DNA from 3 places in the Vibrio sp. 1F263 genome. Region 1 is predicted to be linked to each of the others. Evidence: riboswitches for the same ligand, from Rfam matches in the RefSeq annotation. Region 1 holds a riboswitch; each other region holds the start of a gene.
The links. Region 1 has a riboswitch for thiamine pyrophosphate ahead of thiD (bifunctional hydroxymethylpyrimidine kinase/phosphomethylpyrimidine kinase). Riboswitches for the same ligand answer to the same signal wherever they lie in the genome.
Positions count from the first base shown of each region.

Region 2: linked by a shared signal. The riboswitch ahead of thiC (phosphomethylpyrimidine synthase ThiC) and the one ahead of thiD (bifunctional hydroxymethylpyrimidine kinase/phosphomethylpyrimidine kinase) in region 1 are both predicted to bind thiamine pyrophosphate.
Region 3: linked by a shared signal. The riboswitch ahead of thiB (thiamine ABC transporter substrate binding subunit) and the one ahead of thiD (bifunctional hydroxymethylpyrimidine kinase/phosphomethylpyrimidine kinase) in region 1 are both predicted to bind thiamine pyrophosphate.

Region 1 is NZ_JBGONI010000002.1:233,776-239,051, reverse strand. Features, by position in the region: gene ACED25_RS02315 (DUF2999 family protein) at 1-51, shown strand, start outside; gene ACED25_RS02310 (helix-turn-helix domain-containing protein) at 296-1,024, shown strand; gene ACED25_RS02305 (DMT family transporter) at 1,110-2,027, shown strand; TPP riboswitch at 2,126-2,237, shown strand; gene thiD (bifunctional hydroxymethylpyrimidine kinase/phosphomethylpyrimidine kinase) at 2,334-3,242, shown strand; gene ACED25_RS02295 (ABC transporter ATP-binding protein) at 3,232-3,990, shown strand; gene ACED25_RS02290 (ABC transporter permease) at 3,983-4,798, shown strand; gene ACED25_RS02285 (ABC transporter substrate-binding protein) at 4,918-5,276, shown strand, end outside.
Region 2 is NZ_JBGONI010000041.1:30,975-36,250, forward strand. Features, by position in the region: gene ACED25_RS19885 (thiamine phosphate synthase) at 1-90, opposite strand, end outside; gene thiC (phosphomethylpyrimidine synthase ThiC) at 90-2,039, opposite strand; TPP riboswitch at 2,169-2,267, opposite strand; gene crcB (fluoride efflux transporter CrcB) at 2,330-2,713, opposite strand; gene ACED25_RS19900 (multicopper oxidase family protein) at 2,814-4,196, opposite strand; gene ACED25_RS19905 (MarR family winged helix-turn-helix transcriptional regulator) at 5,026-5,276, opposite strand, start outside.
Region 3 is NZ_JBGONI010000022.1:32,595-37,870, reverse strand. Features, by position in the region: gene yjgA (ribosome biogenesis factor YjgA) at 1-28, shown strand, start outside; gene thiQ (thiamine ABC transporter ATP-binding protein) at 172-876, opposite strand; gene thiP (thiamine/thiamine pyrophosphate ABC transporter permease ThiP) at 876-2,489, opposite strand; gene thiB (thiamine ABC transporter substrate binding subunit) at 2,615-3,607, opposite strand; TPP riboswitch at 3,661-3,780, opposite strand; gene ACED25_RS14570 (flavin prenyltransferase UbiX) at 3,824-4,447, opposite strand; gene mpl (UDP-N-acetylmuramate:L-alanyl-gamma-D-glutamyl-meso-diaminopimelate ligase) at 4,485-5,276, opposite strand, start outside.

The sequences.
Region 1 (5,276 bases):
GACCTAGATTTTTCTAAGGTTGAAGCGGCTAAAGAGCAACTTCAAAAATAATCGAGTGTGATATGGCGATTGAGCTCATGAGCGATAGCCGGTTTGGCTAACGGCTCTTGGCAGCGCTAATTAGACTCTAATAAAAAGCCGTTTGAGCATTGTGATTGATGCTTGAGCGGCTTTTTTGATCGCCATTAGAATAGGTTAGGGTACTAACAAATGCCAACCCGAAGTGACTCATTTGTTCAAATCATGTAGTTTCGTGTTTTAACTCGTTCTGAACCGATCTACTCCGGCGTTGATTATGAAATCTAGCTTAAGCATTCGATCTTACACCAAGCAATTTAATACCCATGCTCATGATGACCATCATCAATTGGTATTGCCGATCCAAGGCAGTATTAATATTGAAATGGTGGGGTATGTCGGCAAAGTGGCCGTGGGAGAATGTGTGGTGATTCCGGTAACCACAGCGCATGCGTTTAAGGCGGATGAAGCCGCGCGGTTTATTGTCGCGGATATGGCGGAGTTGCCGCAGCACTTGTTAGAGCATGAGCTCTCGGTTTTCACGATAACGCCACCTTTGATGAGCTTCTTATTGTTTGTTGAGAAGCAGTTGGAATATCAGGTCGATAGTGGCATTGAGTCATCAGTTTTGGATGTGTTTTCATTGCTGTTAGAGCAACAACAAGTCAGCAAGAGTATCGACCCAAGAATCCGTACGGTACAAAGGCTGATAGCGGATAATTACGCCCAACCTCTCTCTATTTCACAACTTGCAGAAACGGCCTGTTTGAGTCCCACTCAATTCAAAAAACGCTTCAAAGAGTGCTTGGGCATCAGTGCGCTTAAATACATCACTCGCTATCGTATGGAGAAAGCTCAAGCCCTGTTAACCCATACCGATTTACCGGTTCAATTGATTGCTGAAAACGTGGGTTATAGTGATGTTTCTGCTTTCAGTCGTCGCTTCTCTCTGCACTCTGGGATGTCACCAAGGGCGTTTCTGGGCTCAATGAAAGAGAGTCTTTAGAAACAACAATAGCGTCCGTTCTGCAAACTAATTTTAAGGCATCTTCACTATTATCTATTTCAGAACTGAAAATTGGGTAATAGAAATGAATCTTGCCATCAATCGCGTTAACGAATTCCAAACGGGCACTTTAGCCATCTTGTTTGCTTCTATTTTATGGGGCACGACAGGCACCGCCGCAAGTTTTGCTCCTGATCTAAGCCCATTAGCAATTGGCGCTTTTTCTATGGGCGTCGGTGGCCTAATACAAGCGGGCTTGGCGTATCGAAAAATCCTATTCGCTTTCGACAAACTTATGCAGAACAAGAAGCTGTTGACAGTGAGCGCTTTGGCTTTGGCGGTCTATCCTTTAGCTTTCTATTCTTCAATGAAATTATCAGGCGTGGCGATTGGTACCGTGGTTTCGATTGCTACCGCACCTTTCTTTTCCGCATTGCTAGAGTGTCTGATTAGCAAAAAGAGTAATATTGACCGACGTTGGCTCACTAGCTTTGCGATTGGTGTGGTAGGTATTGGGTTGTTGGTGTTTTCAGAACCTTCATCGGCGAATGAATCCGGTGATGATCTCAAGCTGTTAGGTATTGGCTTAGGTCTGGTCGCTGGGTTGTGTTACGCCATTTATTCTTGGGCGACAAAAGCACTGATCGATAAAGGGATTAAGTCACAAGCAGCGATGGGCAGTATTTTTGGCCTTGGTGCGATGCTGTTGCTGCCAACGCTCTGGTTTACTGGTGATAACCTGTTTTCCTCACAGACCAACGTATTCGTCATCAGTTATCTGACGTTAATTCCACAATGCTTGGGCTATATCGCGTTCAGTTTTGGTTTACGCCACGTGACCGCGAGCAGTGCCAATCTGCTGACCTTGTTTGAACCAGTAGTCGCAGCGGTGCTTGCCGTCTGTGTTGTCGGTGAGCTGATTCCTTTTACAGGCTGGTTAGGTATGTCTCTGATTGTGCTGTGCTTGTTTGTACAGTCGAAGCCATCTAAAGGAACGTTATAAGTATTTGTTTTGTTTTGCCTAATTGAAATTTATTCATGCGTAATTAGTATAATTGAATAAAATGAGTATCTCAGTTGTGAGAGTGCTGTTACTATCGCTATCAATAGTCGGGGGGCACATACCTTATTTGGTGTTTGCTGAGATCGTTAGTCGAGACCCGTTGAACCTGATTCAGTTAACACTGGCGTAGGGAACTATAAGCACTCGATCTACGTCTGCACCCATGAAAACTTTCATGAGCCTAATGCGACTTCTCCTTCGATCAGTGTTCGTTCTCCTGCGTCTTGTAAGATAGTAGGAGCGACAATGACACACAGTTCTATTTCAAAAGATTTAACGCCAAAAGCCTCAACTCCAAAATCCTCAACACAGCAGCACTCTGCTGAAGACACGATTCGCACGAATACTCCGATTGTATTGACTATCGCAGGCTCAGACAGTGGCGGCGGTGCAGGTATCCAAGCGGATATTAAAGCCATGTCTGCTACCGGTAGTTTTGCTTGTTCTGTGATTACCGCGATCACTTCCCAGAACACTCAAGGCGTGTCAGCCATTTTTCCTATTCCACTCGACCATGTCGCTAGCCAGTTAGATGCGGTTTTTACTGATCTCAATATCGTGGCAGTAAAAGTCGGCATGTTGGCTGATTCGCAAATCATCAAAGTCGTTGCAGACAAAATTAAGCAGTACCGACCTAAATACTTAGTGATTGACCCTGTCATGGTCGCGACAAGTGGTGATCTGCTGTTAGAAAACTCGGCTATCACCACGCTGAAACAAGAGCTGATTCCGCTGGCAGATATCATTACTCCTAACTTACCAGAAGGTGCTGCATTAACAGGCAAGCCAGTACCTGAAAGCGAAGCTGAAATGCAGGGCATGATTGAAGACTTACGCGCACTGGGTGCTAAAGCCGTTCTCTTGAAAGGTGGCCACCTGGAGAAAGATGAGAACAGTAACGATTTACTGATTCTCCCGACGACGTCTGCATTGATTAGCGCGAAGCGTTTCCCGACTAAAAACACCCACGGCACGGGCTGTACGCTTTCATCTGCCATTGCTTCTTTCTTGGCTCAGGGCAACACGCTGGCAGAAGCTGTTGACCTAGGCAAACAATACATTTCTCGCGCGATTGCTCATGCTGATGAGTTGCAAGTTGGTCAAGGTCATGGCCCGGTAAATCACTTCTTCGCTGGACACGGTAATGTCCGTTAATACGGTTGGTGTTCAACTCAGCAATGCTTCCTTACGTTATAACGACAGTGAGCACGCGACCTTATCTGGGTTGTCGCTTAGCTTAAACGCAGGTAAGTGGACGGTATTGCTAGGTCGAAGTGGCTGCGGAAAAACCACGGTATTGCGTTATCTGGCAGGCTTGCTGGACGACAAGGTGGAGTGGCAGGGCACATTGGCAACGTCTGATGAATTGCCTTTAACGGATCGCATCGCATACATGGCACAGCAAGACTTGTTACTGCCATGGTTGTCGGTTATCGACAATGTTTGCCTAAGTCATCGTTTTCAAAATCCAGCTTTTGATAAAGCACAGCAAACCAATCAAGCACTAGAGTTGTTAGCTGCGGTTGGTTTGGCTGATTACGCGAATGCGATGCCGGATCAGTTGTCTGGCGGCATGCGTCAGCGTGTTGCTTTGGCTCGAACCTTAATGCAAGACAAGCCTGTTGTGCTGATGGACGAACCGTTCTCTGCGCTGGATGCGGTAACAAGACACAAGTTACAGAGCTTAGCGTGTGAACTGTTAAGAGATAAAACCGTTGTGTTGATTACTCATGATCCACAAGAAGCGGTGCGTTTGGCGGATAATTTGTATGTGTTGCAAGGCACACCTGCGAATGCACAATCACTGTCTGTGCCTAATACGGCCACACCAAGAGTGTTAGACGGTGAATGTGCTGAGCTGCAACAAGCGATCTTAGATCAGTTGGAGCGTGATTATGAATGACCTAACACGAAGCGAAGCTGTGATCCGTTCAGCTAACACACAGATCACGACTAAGCGCCCTCGTCAGATGAATCCCGTTATGCGTTTGCTGATCAGCAGTGCTGTGATTCTAGGTTTATGGCAATTGGTGGTGGTTATCTTCGAGATGCCTAGCTTCATTCTGCCAGCGCCTGCAGAAGTCTTTTTAAAACTGATTGAACGCTACGATGTGTTACTTAAACACACTTGGGTGACTGCGCAGGAGATCTTACTTGGTCTATTGCTCGGTTTATCCATGGGGCTGTTTTTCGCCCTACAGATGTTGATGTTCGAACCGCTGAAACGCTGGTTGTTGCCTATCTTGATTGCTAGCCAAGCGATCCCTGTGTTTGCGATTGCGCCAGTATTGATGCTGTGGCTTGGTTATGGCATCGCGTCAAAAGTGGTGATGGCGGCGATCATTATCTTCTTCCCCGTGACCACTTGTTGTTACGACGGCCTGCGTAATACACCGACGGGTTATCTTGATCTTGCTAAGACCATGGGTGCATCGAAATGGCAATTGTTGCGTTATATCCAACTGCCTGCTGCGCTGCCAACACTGGCGTCTGGCATTCGTGTGGCTGTGGTTATTGCCCCAATTGGTGCGGTTGTCGGCGAGTGGGTCGGTTCGAGTGAAGGGCTGGGTTACCTAATGCTGCAAGCCAACGCACGCATGATCATTGATGAAATGTTTGCGGCCTTATTCATCTTGGCGGTGCTGTCTATCTCGCTCTACTTCATCACAGACAAGTTACTCAAAAAAGCTATCCCTTGGGAAAACCAATGATGGTTCGCTCAATAACGCTTTGTTTAATAAAGCTTCGCTCACGCTATTTATCTGAACCAAACTTCGTTAAAAATTAGCTCGATACACACAACAATAATATTCAAAAGGAAAGGTTAACTATGAAAAATACCAAATTGGTAGGTGCAGTGGCACTGCTTGCTTCGCTAGTTTCAGGTCATGCATTGGCGGATTCTGAACAAAAGAAACTGACACTGATGTTGGATTGGTTTGTGAACCCGAACCACGGCCCAATTGTGATTGCTCAAGAGCGTGGCTACTTTGCTGACCAAGGCTTAGAGGTTGAAATCCAAGAGCCAGCCGACCCAAGCACGCCAGCAAAATTGGTTGCTGCCGGTAAGGTCGATTTAGCGGTAACTTACCAACCAAGTTTAACCATGGATGTAGCGGCAGGTTTGCCTCTCGTTCGTGCATCTACTCTTATCGCAACACCATTGAATACGTTGATGGTTTTGGATAA
Region 2 (5,276 bases), on a different contig from region 1:
CAAGCCTTGTCGCTTAGCAACCAATAGACAGTTCTGCACCTCTCCCGTTAACTCAATATTTTGAGATGGGATGAGTATCTTCACTGTCATTATTCCTCTAATTGAGCTTCTTTTGCACCTACTGCAGGGTGGTAAAGTTCAGAGCCAGTATCACGGAACTCTTGTGATTTCTGACGCATCCCTTCCAGCGGATTATCTAGCATCTTAATCTCGATAGCCTGATCCGCGGCCACTTGTTCGGTGTCTTTCGCATACTCTCGGACTTCCTGAGAGATCTTCATCGAGCAGAATTTAGGTCCACACATTGAGCAGAAGTGAGCAACCTTACCGGATTCTTGTGGCAGAGTTTCATCATGGAAAGAACGTGCTGTTTCAGGGTCTAAAGCTAGATTAAATTGGTCTTCCCAACGGAATTCAAAACGTGCTTTAGATAATGCATTATCTCGGATTTGTGCGCCTGGGTGCCCTTTCGCAAGGTCAGCAGCGTGTGCAGCTAGCTTGTAAGTAATCAGGCCGGTCTTCACATCTTCTTTGTTTGGTAAGCCGAGATGCTCTTTAGGGGTTACATAACAGAGCATCGCACAGCCGTACCAACCAATCATGGCCGCGCCAATACCAGAGGTAATATGGTCGTAACCAGGAGCAATATCTGTCGTCAGTGGACCTAATGTATAGAAAGGCGCTTCATGGCAGTGTTCTAACTGCTCATCCATATTCTCTTTGATTAGGTGCATTGGCACATGACCTGGGCCTTCAATGATCACCTGAACGTCGTATTCCCAAGCGACTTTAGTCAACTCACCTAGAGTACGTAACTCCGAGAATTGAGCCTCATCATTGGCATCTGCAATAGAGCCTGGACGCAAGCCATCACCTAATGACAGGGCCACATCATACTTCGCACAGATCTCACAGATCTCGCGGAAGTGTGTATATAGGAAGCTCTCTTGGTGATGTGCAAGACACCATTTCGCGATAATAGAACCACCACGAGAAACAATGCCGGTCACTCGTTTGGCCGTCATCGGAACGTAGCGAAGCAACAAACCTGCGTGGATAGTGAAGTAATCAACACCCTGCTCTGCTTGTTCAATCAAAGTATCGCGCATCACTTCCCAGTTAAGGTCTTCCGCAACGCCATTCACTTTTTCAAGAGCTTGATACATAGGAACCGTACCGATTGGTACAGGGCTGTTACGTAAGATCCATTCGCGAGTCTCGTGAATATTACGGCCGGTAGAAAGGTCCATTACGGTATCGCCACCCCAGCGAGTTGACCATACTAACTTCTCAACTTCTTCTTCAATCGAAGAGCTTACTGAAGAGTTACCGATATTAGCGTTCACCTTCACTAAGAAGTTACGACCAATAATCATCGGTTCTGATTCTGGGTGGTTGATGTTTGAAGGGATAATAGCTCGACCTTCAGCAACCTCTTTACGCACGAACTCAGGAGTAATTTCTTTCGGCAGGTTTGCGCCAAAGTTATGGCCAGGATGTTGGTGGTTAAGCTGCTCATCAGCAAACTTCTGACGTCCCATGTTCTCACGTATAGCAATGTACTCCATCTCAGGAGTGATAATCCCCTGACGAGCATAGTGCAGCTGAGTAACACATTGATCGCCAGTCGCGCGACGAATTCTAGGTAGGTTGCCGTAACGAAGGTCGTCTAGAGTTTCATCTTCTAAACGTTCTTTAGTGTAAACAGAGCTTACATCGTCTAACAGTTCCGTATCACCACGCTCATCAATCCATTGCTCACGCAACTTAGGAAGGCCACTATACAGGTCTATTTGATGTGTCGGGTCAGTATAAACACCTGAGGTATCGTAAACTTGAATGGGTACATTAGGTTCGAATACAGGCTCTTTTTTGCTACCACCGACAAGGCTATCAGCGAGTGATATTTCTCGTACAGGGACTTGAATATCTTCTCGAGATCCTTGGATATAAGCTTTTTTTGAATTTGGATAAGGTTGTACGGATAAAGAATCGATGAAATTCTTCGCTTCCAGTCTTGCTTGTTTACGACTCGACATAGCATTTTTCCTTGGCTTTTAGCCATTATTTATAGGGATAAAAATGCTTGACGGATTAGATGCTACAAGAGGGATCACGGTAAGAAATACAGTTGTGATCTGGAGATAGATCTCTAGAGGGATTCTAGTTAGATATCTACTCTTGTTCCCTTCGCAGGTATTAGCCTGATCAGGTTCAACGGATCCCGAGTTAACGGTCTCAGCCATATGGCACTCCGACAAGTTCGATCGAGTATATAAAAACGGCTTGGATAAACCAAGCCGAGTTGTTAACAAATCGTAAGAAAGTTTTAAGACTTTATCAAAAGTTGGAAGCCGATCCATGCTGCTGAGATGCTGAGAACCACGTTGAGTAACACATTGAGTCCCATCTTAAAGAAAGCACCCTGCTGCATAAGAAGCACGTTATCCATCGAAAATGTAGAAAATGTAGTCAGTGCTCCAAGGAAACCAAGACCGATAATTTGTCTCCATGGTTCTGTCGCAACCATCTCATTCTCAAACGCTGCGATGAGTAAGCCCATAATTAAAGAGCCAATCACGTTAACAGTTAGCGTACCATAAGGAAAACCACGCCCTAGCATCACCACACATAACTCTGAAATCAAATAGCGCGAACAAGCACCAAATGCGCCACCAATGGCAATAAAACCTAAAATAGATAACTGACCCATGAATCCTCCCAAACAATAATCCCTATATTCTAGCTTTAACGCCGATAAAAGCGAGGGTAGAAACTAAGAATGCATGCGCAAATATTAAACGTTACAGGTGTCACTTAACTTCGATATATCCCATTAAACCCGTTTTCATGTGTTCTATAACATGACAGTGATACATCCAACGTCCTGGGTTGTCGGCAACAAATGCAGCTTTAGCTCGACCATTCTTTCCAAGTAACACAGTATCGGTATGGAAAGGTTCTTCAATTTTTTTACCATCAAGTTCCAATACAGTGAATGTATGACCATGAATATGAATCGGGTGATGATATTGAGTGACGTTCTTAAGATCGAATATGTAAGTCTTACCTAGCTCTAAAGTCGCCAACGGCTCAGGGATATTGTCTTTGCTCATCCCCTCCCACGCTCGTTTATTAGTAAGCCAAAATTTAGGCATCGATTTACCATCTTCAGATACAGGTGAAACCGCACCCTCCCACTCGAACACGAAATCGATCTCTTCAGCATTAGCAAGATCTAGGTTAGGTACTGGATTCAATGGTAATAATGGTAACACTCGCTCTTGAGAAAATGCTGAATCTACGACTTCAAGTTCACACAAAGAAAGAGGGAAACGCCCCTTCATTTGGAGAACGTTAACTCGCTCACCAGCTTTAGGAGCGATCAGTCCGATATCAACACGCATCCCTGGACCAATTTTATGTTGAGTCAGTTTGTAAGGCGTTTTCACAGGGTTACCATCGATGGCAATCACCCAAGCCTCAGCCCCTTCGATAGCAATAGGATAAGTGATCGTATTATCGACATTAGCAATACGCAGTCTAGTCGCGGCATACTGCTTCAACTGATATACGGGTTCATGAACTCCATTAACACTACTCCACTCACCAGGAGTGCCCATACGAGCACTGAGTCGAGGAATCATTAAGTCTTTCCATTGACCCTGCTTGTCGATATGCCAATGTTTAAGCATCAATGCGTGTTCTTCGTCAAACAGCACGGGAGTGCTTTCTTCTACGATAATTAGGCCAACTAAACCCATACCAAGTTGTTTAACGCTATTCATATGTGGGTGATACCAAAATGTGCCAGCATCTGGCGGCGTAAACTCATAAATGAATGTTTCACCTGGCATAATCGGTGGCTGACTTAAGAAGGGAACACCGTCCATTTCGATAGGGATTCTTAAGCCATGCCAATGGATAGTCGTCGGCTCTGATAGCTTATTCGTAAAACGAATTGTGACCTTTTCACCCTGTCGACATCGAATCGTCGGAGCTGGGATCTGCCCATCAAAGGCTAAGACATTGGTATCAAATCCCGCGACTAACTCAGCTGTTGAAGGTTCAGCAGTTAAGTCATAAACATACTTACCTTGCTCATCAACTGACCGGTTAATTGAGCAAGCGGGTAGAACAGTGAGTGCTGATATAGCGAGAGATGATTGAATAAACTTACGACGGGAGATATCCATATTTGTTGCCTTTTAGTAATAACGACCAAAATGTAACAAAATATTGAGAATAATTCTCATAAAGAAGTGGGGATTGTGCTGTTGATTGTTTATAAAAGAGGCAGGGATAAGTAAGCACTTACCCTTCTATGGTCAAATATCATCCAAGGCAAGAAGTGACAGCTTAAATATCCCACATATAGAAAACCAAAAGACCTTCCTGTTCGACTAGATCTTCGAACTACTACGGAAGCGTGAAGGTTCGAATATCAACATATCCAAACTAGAAGAATTAAGTGAAACCATTAATAAGTAGAAGCTACAACATTTCTGCTGGGACGCGTAGTCTGGAGCCTTAAATTTGGCAGCATGGACTGAGCCGGCATTCAAAATACTCGGTCGGACTGGTGTAAAAAGTAACAGGTATAAAAAATCCCCAGCATTTCTGCTGAGGCTTCAAATATGGCAGGAGTAGAGGTTTAGACTCCCAACACGCGCTGTTTTGGTAAGTCGGGGAATCCGCTGCTCTGCTAATGGTGTATTATAAGATTCATAAAACAAAAAGGCTCTAGCATTTCTGCTAGAGCCTTAAATATGGCAGGGGTGGAGAGATTCGAACTCCCAACACGCGGATTTGGAATTCTACAAAACCAACAATAAAAACAGAACGTTATGGTCATCAAAAAACCAAACAACTCGTATTTCCGTATATTTCGGTATTTTATTTAGCTACAATTCTATAAGTTAGACTCATTTAAGCACTCGGAATTTTCTGACTCACTTTTGCCCCAAAGTGAGCCAGAGAGGGATTGAACTCAGTTTAAAACCCTGCAACTTGCCTTACTTTCGCTTAACTATTTTTAAGGCCTAGTAGCAGAGAAGTGAATATTGCTCTCTGGTCTTGTAGGCTCTCGAAGTATAGCTGATCTAACTCTTCTACCTGAGCGATGGCTTTTTTCGTTAGAGATTCTCCAGTTTTCGAGAGTTTGAGCGAAAAACTACGTGTATCTCTAACGTCTTTATCTTTAATTATGATCTCATTAGCGACTAGAGTCTTCATCGACTTGGATAGTGTCATCTTATCCAAGCCAGTGATATTGA
Region 3 (5,276 bases), on a different contig from region 1:
CTTAAAAGAGCTAAAGCTAGGCGACTAATCTTCGCCGCCCTTTAATCAGAAAGATAATAAAAGACCTAGCGCATGCTAGGTCTTTTTGTTTTTGACGCACTCGATATCAAGAAGCTCTCAATATCAATAAGTACTCAATATTAAGAAGTACTCACAGGAGTGAAAAAATTATCATTCACCCGCTTTAACAAACGAGCTTAGCTCTTGCTGTGGATGTTCAGCCGTCAGTGTCTCTATCGAGTCTGCAACCAACACCTTACCTAGCTCTACAAAAACGAACTTATTTGCGATACTGCGTGCATCACCTAAGTGGTGAGTAACCATCAATACCGTAATGTTTCGCTCGGCGGCTAATCGCCTAACAAGGTTAAGCATTTCCTCACGAAGCAAAGGGTCAAGCGCAGAGAAAGGCTCATCAAGCAACCAAATATCATGAGGCTGAACAAAGCATCGAGCTAACGCGACACGCTGACGTTGACCGCCCGATAAGTGCTCAGGCAATCTATCTAAATACTCAGAGACACCCACTTGTGCAGCGGCCTGTTCGACTTCATGCTTTTGGGTTGCCGTCAGCTTTAACCCTGGATGCAAGCCTAAGCCAATATTTTCACGTACGGTGAGATGGGCAAACAAATTGTGCTCTTGAAACAACATCGCTAATGGACGCTGATGTGCTTCTTTGCCAATCAGTGATTGTCCCGCTACAGAGATCTCACCCGAAGTGGGCTCAATAAACCCAGCAACCAATGCCAACAGCGTTGATTTACCTGCGCCACTTGGCCCCATCAGCGCAACAATATCGCCCTGCTCAGCTTGAAAATCAAAGCAAAACAACTCTCTGTGATAGTGGTAGTCCACATCTTTCATCACTAACATCATCGGTTCCTCAACTCTTTAGCATCGAGCTTAGATCTTCGAGTAAATAAAAATTCAATCAGGCTAAAGCTGCCAACACTCAGTAACAGTAAGCTCACGGAAACCACAGCTGCGGCTTCCATTTGATAGCTGCCTAATAATTGGAATAGGTACAAAGGCAGAGTTCTAAAATCTTGGCTACCAAACAAAGCAATCGCACTTAAGTCACCCATTGCTAACATAAAGCTGATCGAGAAAGCTTGTGCCATCGGTGTTCGCAATGCACGCCACTCCACTAGCCTAAAACGCGTGAAACCAGTCATTCCCAAACTTGCGCACACATACTGATACTGCTGAGACAAATGCAGCATAGGTTGAGCCAAGGTTTTAATTACGTAAGGAAGCGCCATTAAACTGTTTACTGCAATCACGATAAAGAAAGCTAAGCTGAAAACATCGGTGAATGAACGCAGTAATAAGAAGAGCCCCGTACTGATCACAAGCCCGGGAGTAACTAAGATAATAGTGCCAATCAGCTCGATTTTATCGGCTCGAAAATTCTTATTCTGTAAGCGCCATGCTCGACTAGTCAGCAGTATGGCGATACCAATACCAACCGCGATAACACTTGCTAATGACGCGACTTTAACCGAGGTCATTAACGCAGCCCAAAACGGCTCGCTGCTCAGTACGATTAATGCCTGCGAGTTAATGCCACTGACGATAACCATAGCTAATGGCGGCAATACCAGCATTGAGACGGTGATGATCCAAAAGCTATCCCAAGCTTTTGACCACGAGCTATCCTTAACCAAATATTTCTCTTCCGACAATTGACTGGCTGTCACTGAAATAGGTTTCGATAGGCGTTGAATGCTCACAGCTAGCATACCACACAGCAGCATTTGCCATATCGCGAGCAAGGCACCAGCCTGCAGGTCAAAGTCGAATTTAATCGCCTGATAAATAGCGAGTTCGATAGTGGTTGATTTAGGTCCACCGCCGAGTGCCATCACGGTAGCAAAGCTGGTAAAACACAGCATGAAGACCAAACCACACACATGTGGCAGTTGCTGTCTTAAGCGAGGCCATTCAACCCATCTGAATTTGTTCCAATGACTCATACCCAAATGAGCACACAGCTTATGCTGCTCGGCAGGTACGGTATCTAAAGCTTGTAAAAGTAAACGGCTAGCATAAGGCAGGTTAAAGAAAACGTGCGCCAGCAAAATACCATTCAACCCATAAATCGAGAATGGCAGTTTAATATCGAAGTTCGCCAGAAATTTAGCTAACCAACCACTGTTTCCATAAATAGCTAGCAAACCAAATACGCCAACTAATACGGGCAAAACCAAGGTCGAAGCAAACAGCCTTAACAACAAGGCCCGTCCAAAAAATTGTCTGCGACACAGAGCATGAGCAATAGGTATAGCAAAGCCAACACTCAGCATCGTTGAGAGTGTCGCTTGATAGAAACTGAATTTCGTTACATGCCAATAGTAAGGATCGGACCATACTTGGCTGATATCAAGAGAAGGGGCATTGCTAAGCAATGCCCCAACTGCTGAAACCACGAAGGTGGTAATGAGTATCGCAACCCAAACCCCGACCTTAGGTGTTTTCTTTATCATAAATTGATTTTTTACCGTAAATGGTTCACTCCAAACATAACGAATGAACCTTTAAATACAGAAAGCTAGTTTTTTAAAAGTACGTTAGAAAACTCATGTTCCTAAATAATAAGTTAAATCGTAAGTTAAAAAGTAAGCGCATTCTGCCATTCACGAATCCAAGGCTTACGCTTCTCGGCGATCTCTTCTGGTGTGAAGCTTAGCGCTTTCTGAGGAACCGTAAGTTGCTCGAACCCTTTTGGTAGCTCAACATCGGTCACTGGGTACATCCAGTTGCCAGTAGGCATCGCCGATTGGAACTCATCACTTAAGATAAATGCCATAAACTCACCGGCAAGCTTTTCGTTCTTGCTACCTTTAACCTTCGCTGCCACTTCCACTTGAGTGTAATGACCTTCTTCAAAGCTTGCAGCTGCGTACTTAGAATCACTTTCTGCAATGATGTGATAAGCCGGAGACGTTGTGTAAGACAACACTAAATCAGACTCGCCTTCTAGGAACATAGAGTAAGCTTCAGACCAACCTTTAGTCACAGTCACCGTTTTCTGAGCAAGCTTCTTCCATGCTGCAGTTGCTTCATCACCGTAAACCGACTTCATCCATAGCATCATGCCTTGGCCTGGTGTTGATGTACGTGGATCTTGATAGATAACCTTAAGATCGTCACGTTGCTCAACCAGTTCTTTCAGGCTCTTTGGCGGGTTTGCTAGCTTCTCTTTGTTATAGATAAACGCAAAGTAACCAAAATCATAAGGAACAAAGGTACTGTCGTTCCAACCGTTAGGAAGCGTCACAGATGATGTATCAACACTGTGCTCAGCCAATAAGCCTGTAGATTTCGCTTCAGCCATGAGATTATTATCTAGGCCTAAAATGATGTCAGCTTTGCTGTTGCCACCTTCAAGACGTAAGCGGTTTAGAATAGACACACCATCTTCTAACGCGACAAAATTCACATCACAACCACACTTTTCTTCGAATGCTTTTTCAACGGCAGGACGAGGGCCCCAATCCGCAGCAAAAGAGTCGTAAGTGTAAACAGTTAAAGTGTTGTCTGCTGCGAAGGCAGAAAAAGAGATGGCTGTAGTAACAGCAAGAGTTGTTAATGTTAATTTCACTGGACGCTCTCCATGGTCTGAGCGGCACAGGTTTGAGGGAGGAGAACGGTAGAGGTTGTTCCTAACTCAATTCCTACGCCAGCATTATCTGGTTCAGGTTTACGGGTCCCAAGTGTCTGCTTGATCTCAGCTCGCATTCATTATTTGAATGGTTCGCTCCCCGATGAGTGTTCAGGATTGTAATTTGATTTTTAACAATAAGCCATCAAGTTTGGATCAATTACGTTGATCGTAACCCCAACGTGGCACTAAACCTTGCTCGATACCAAGGTGATCAAGAATACGTGCCACCATAAAGTCGACCAGGTCTTCAATCGACTTAGGTTGATGATAAAAACCCGGAGCTGCAGGCATAATCGTCACGCCCATGGTCGAGAGTTTGTGCATATTCTCTAAATGCAACGTAGAAAATGGCGTCTCACGAACCACCAACAACAACTGTCCTCGCTCTTTCATAACCACGTCGGCTGCACGCTCGATTAAGTTATCTGATAGGCCATGAGCAATCGATGCCAAGCTTCCTGCAGAGCATGGACACACCACCATCTGCTTCGGTGCTGCTGAACCAGATGCAACCGGTGAGAACCAATCATCTTTGCCACACACCACCAGCTTTTCTGGGTCGCAATCTAAATGCTTAACCAAAGCTTGTTTCGCAGCATCTGGCCCAGCAGGTAACTTAAGTTCATGCTCGGTCGCCAACACCACTCGCGCTGCCGATGATATCAGCAAGTAGACCTGATAATCGGCGGCCAAAAGGCATTCAAGTAAACGCAGGCCATAAGGCGCACCGGATGCGCCAGTGAAAGCCAGAGTTATCGCTTTATCGTGTTTTGTCATGTTCTCAATTACTTCAAATTATAAGGTCGAGGATGCGTTAACCTTTGAGTGCCAATCCATCCAACAGTTTCTGGTGAATACCACCAAAGCCACCATTACTCATTACCAAGATTTGGTCACCCGCTTGTGCCTCAGAGACAATTTTAGCAACGAATGCATCCATGTTATCACTCACGTGCGCGGGTTGGTGACACGCATCGGCGACGTCTTGTACTGACCAATCAATGTTATCGGGTTGGAATAAGTAAGTAGAATCCGCTTGCTTCAACGAATCAGCCAGCGTTTCTTTGTGCACTCCACGTTTCATTGTGGCAGAACGAGGCTCTAAAACGGCAATTATTTTTTTCGTGTCGACCTTATTACGTAAACCGCCCAGCGTAAATTCAATTGCCGTTGGGTGATGAGCAAAATCGTCGTAGACAGAAACGCCTGCCACTTCGCCTTTAAACTCTAGACGACGTTTGGTGTTGATGAACTTCGCCAACGATTCACACGCTAAATCAGGTGTCACCCCTACATGTCGCGCAGCTGCAATCGCCATCAAAGCATTATTGACGTTATGGTCGCCAACCAAATCCCAGTCGACAGTTCCTACGCATTCGCCTTGGAAGTACACTCCAAATTGAGACCCGTCTTTGACCAGCTTCTTGGCATCCCAATCACCTTGTTCACCACTCGATTCTGTCTCACTCCAGCATCCGCGAGATAAAACATCTTGAATCGCCGTATCTTCTTTAGGAGAGAAAATTCGGCCATTACCTGGCACAGTGCGCACTAAGTGGTGGAACTGACGCTTAATCGCCTCAAGATCATCGAAGATGTCAGCATG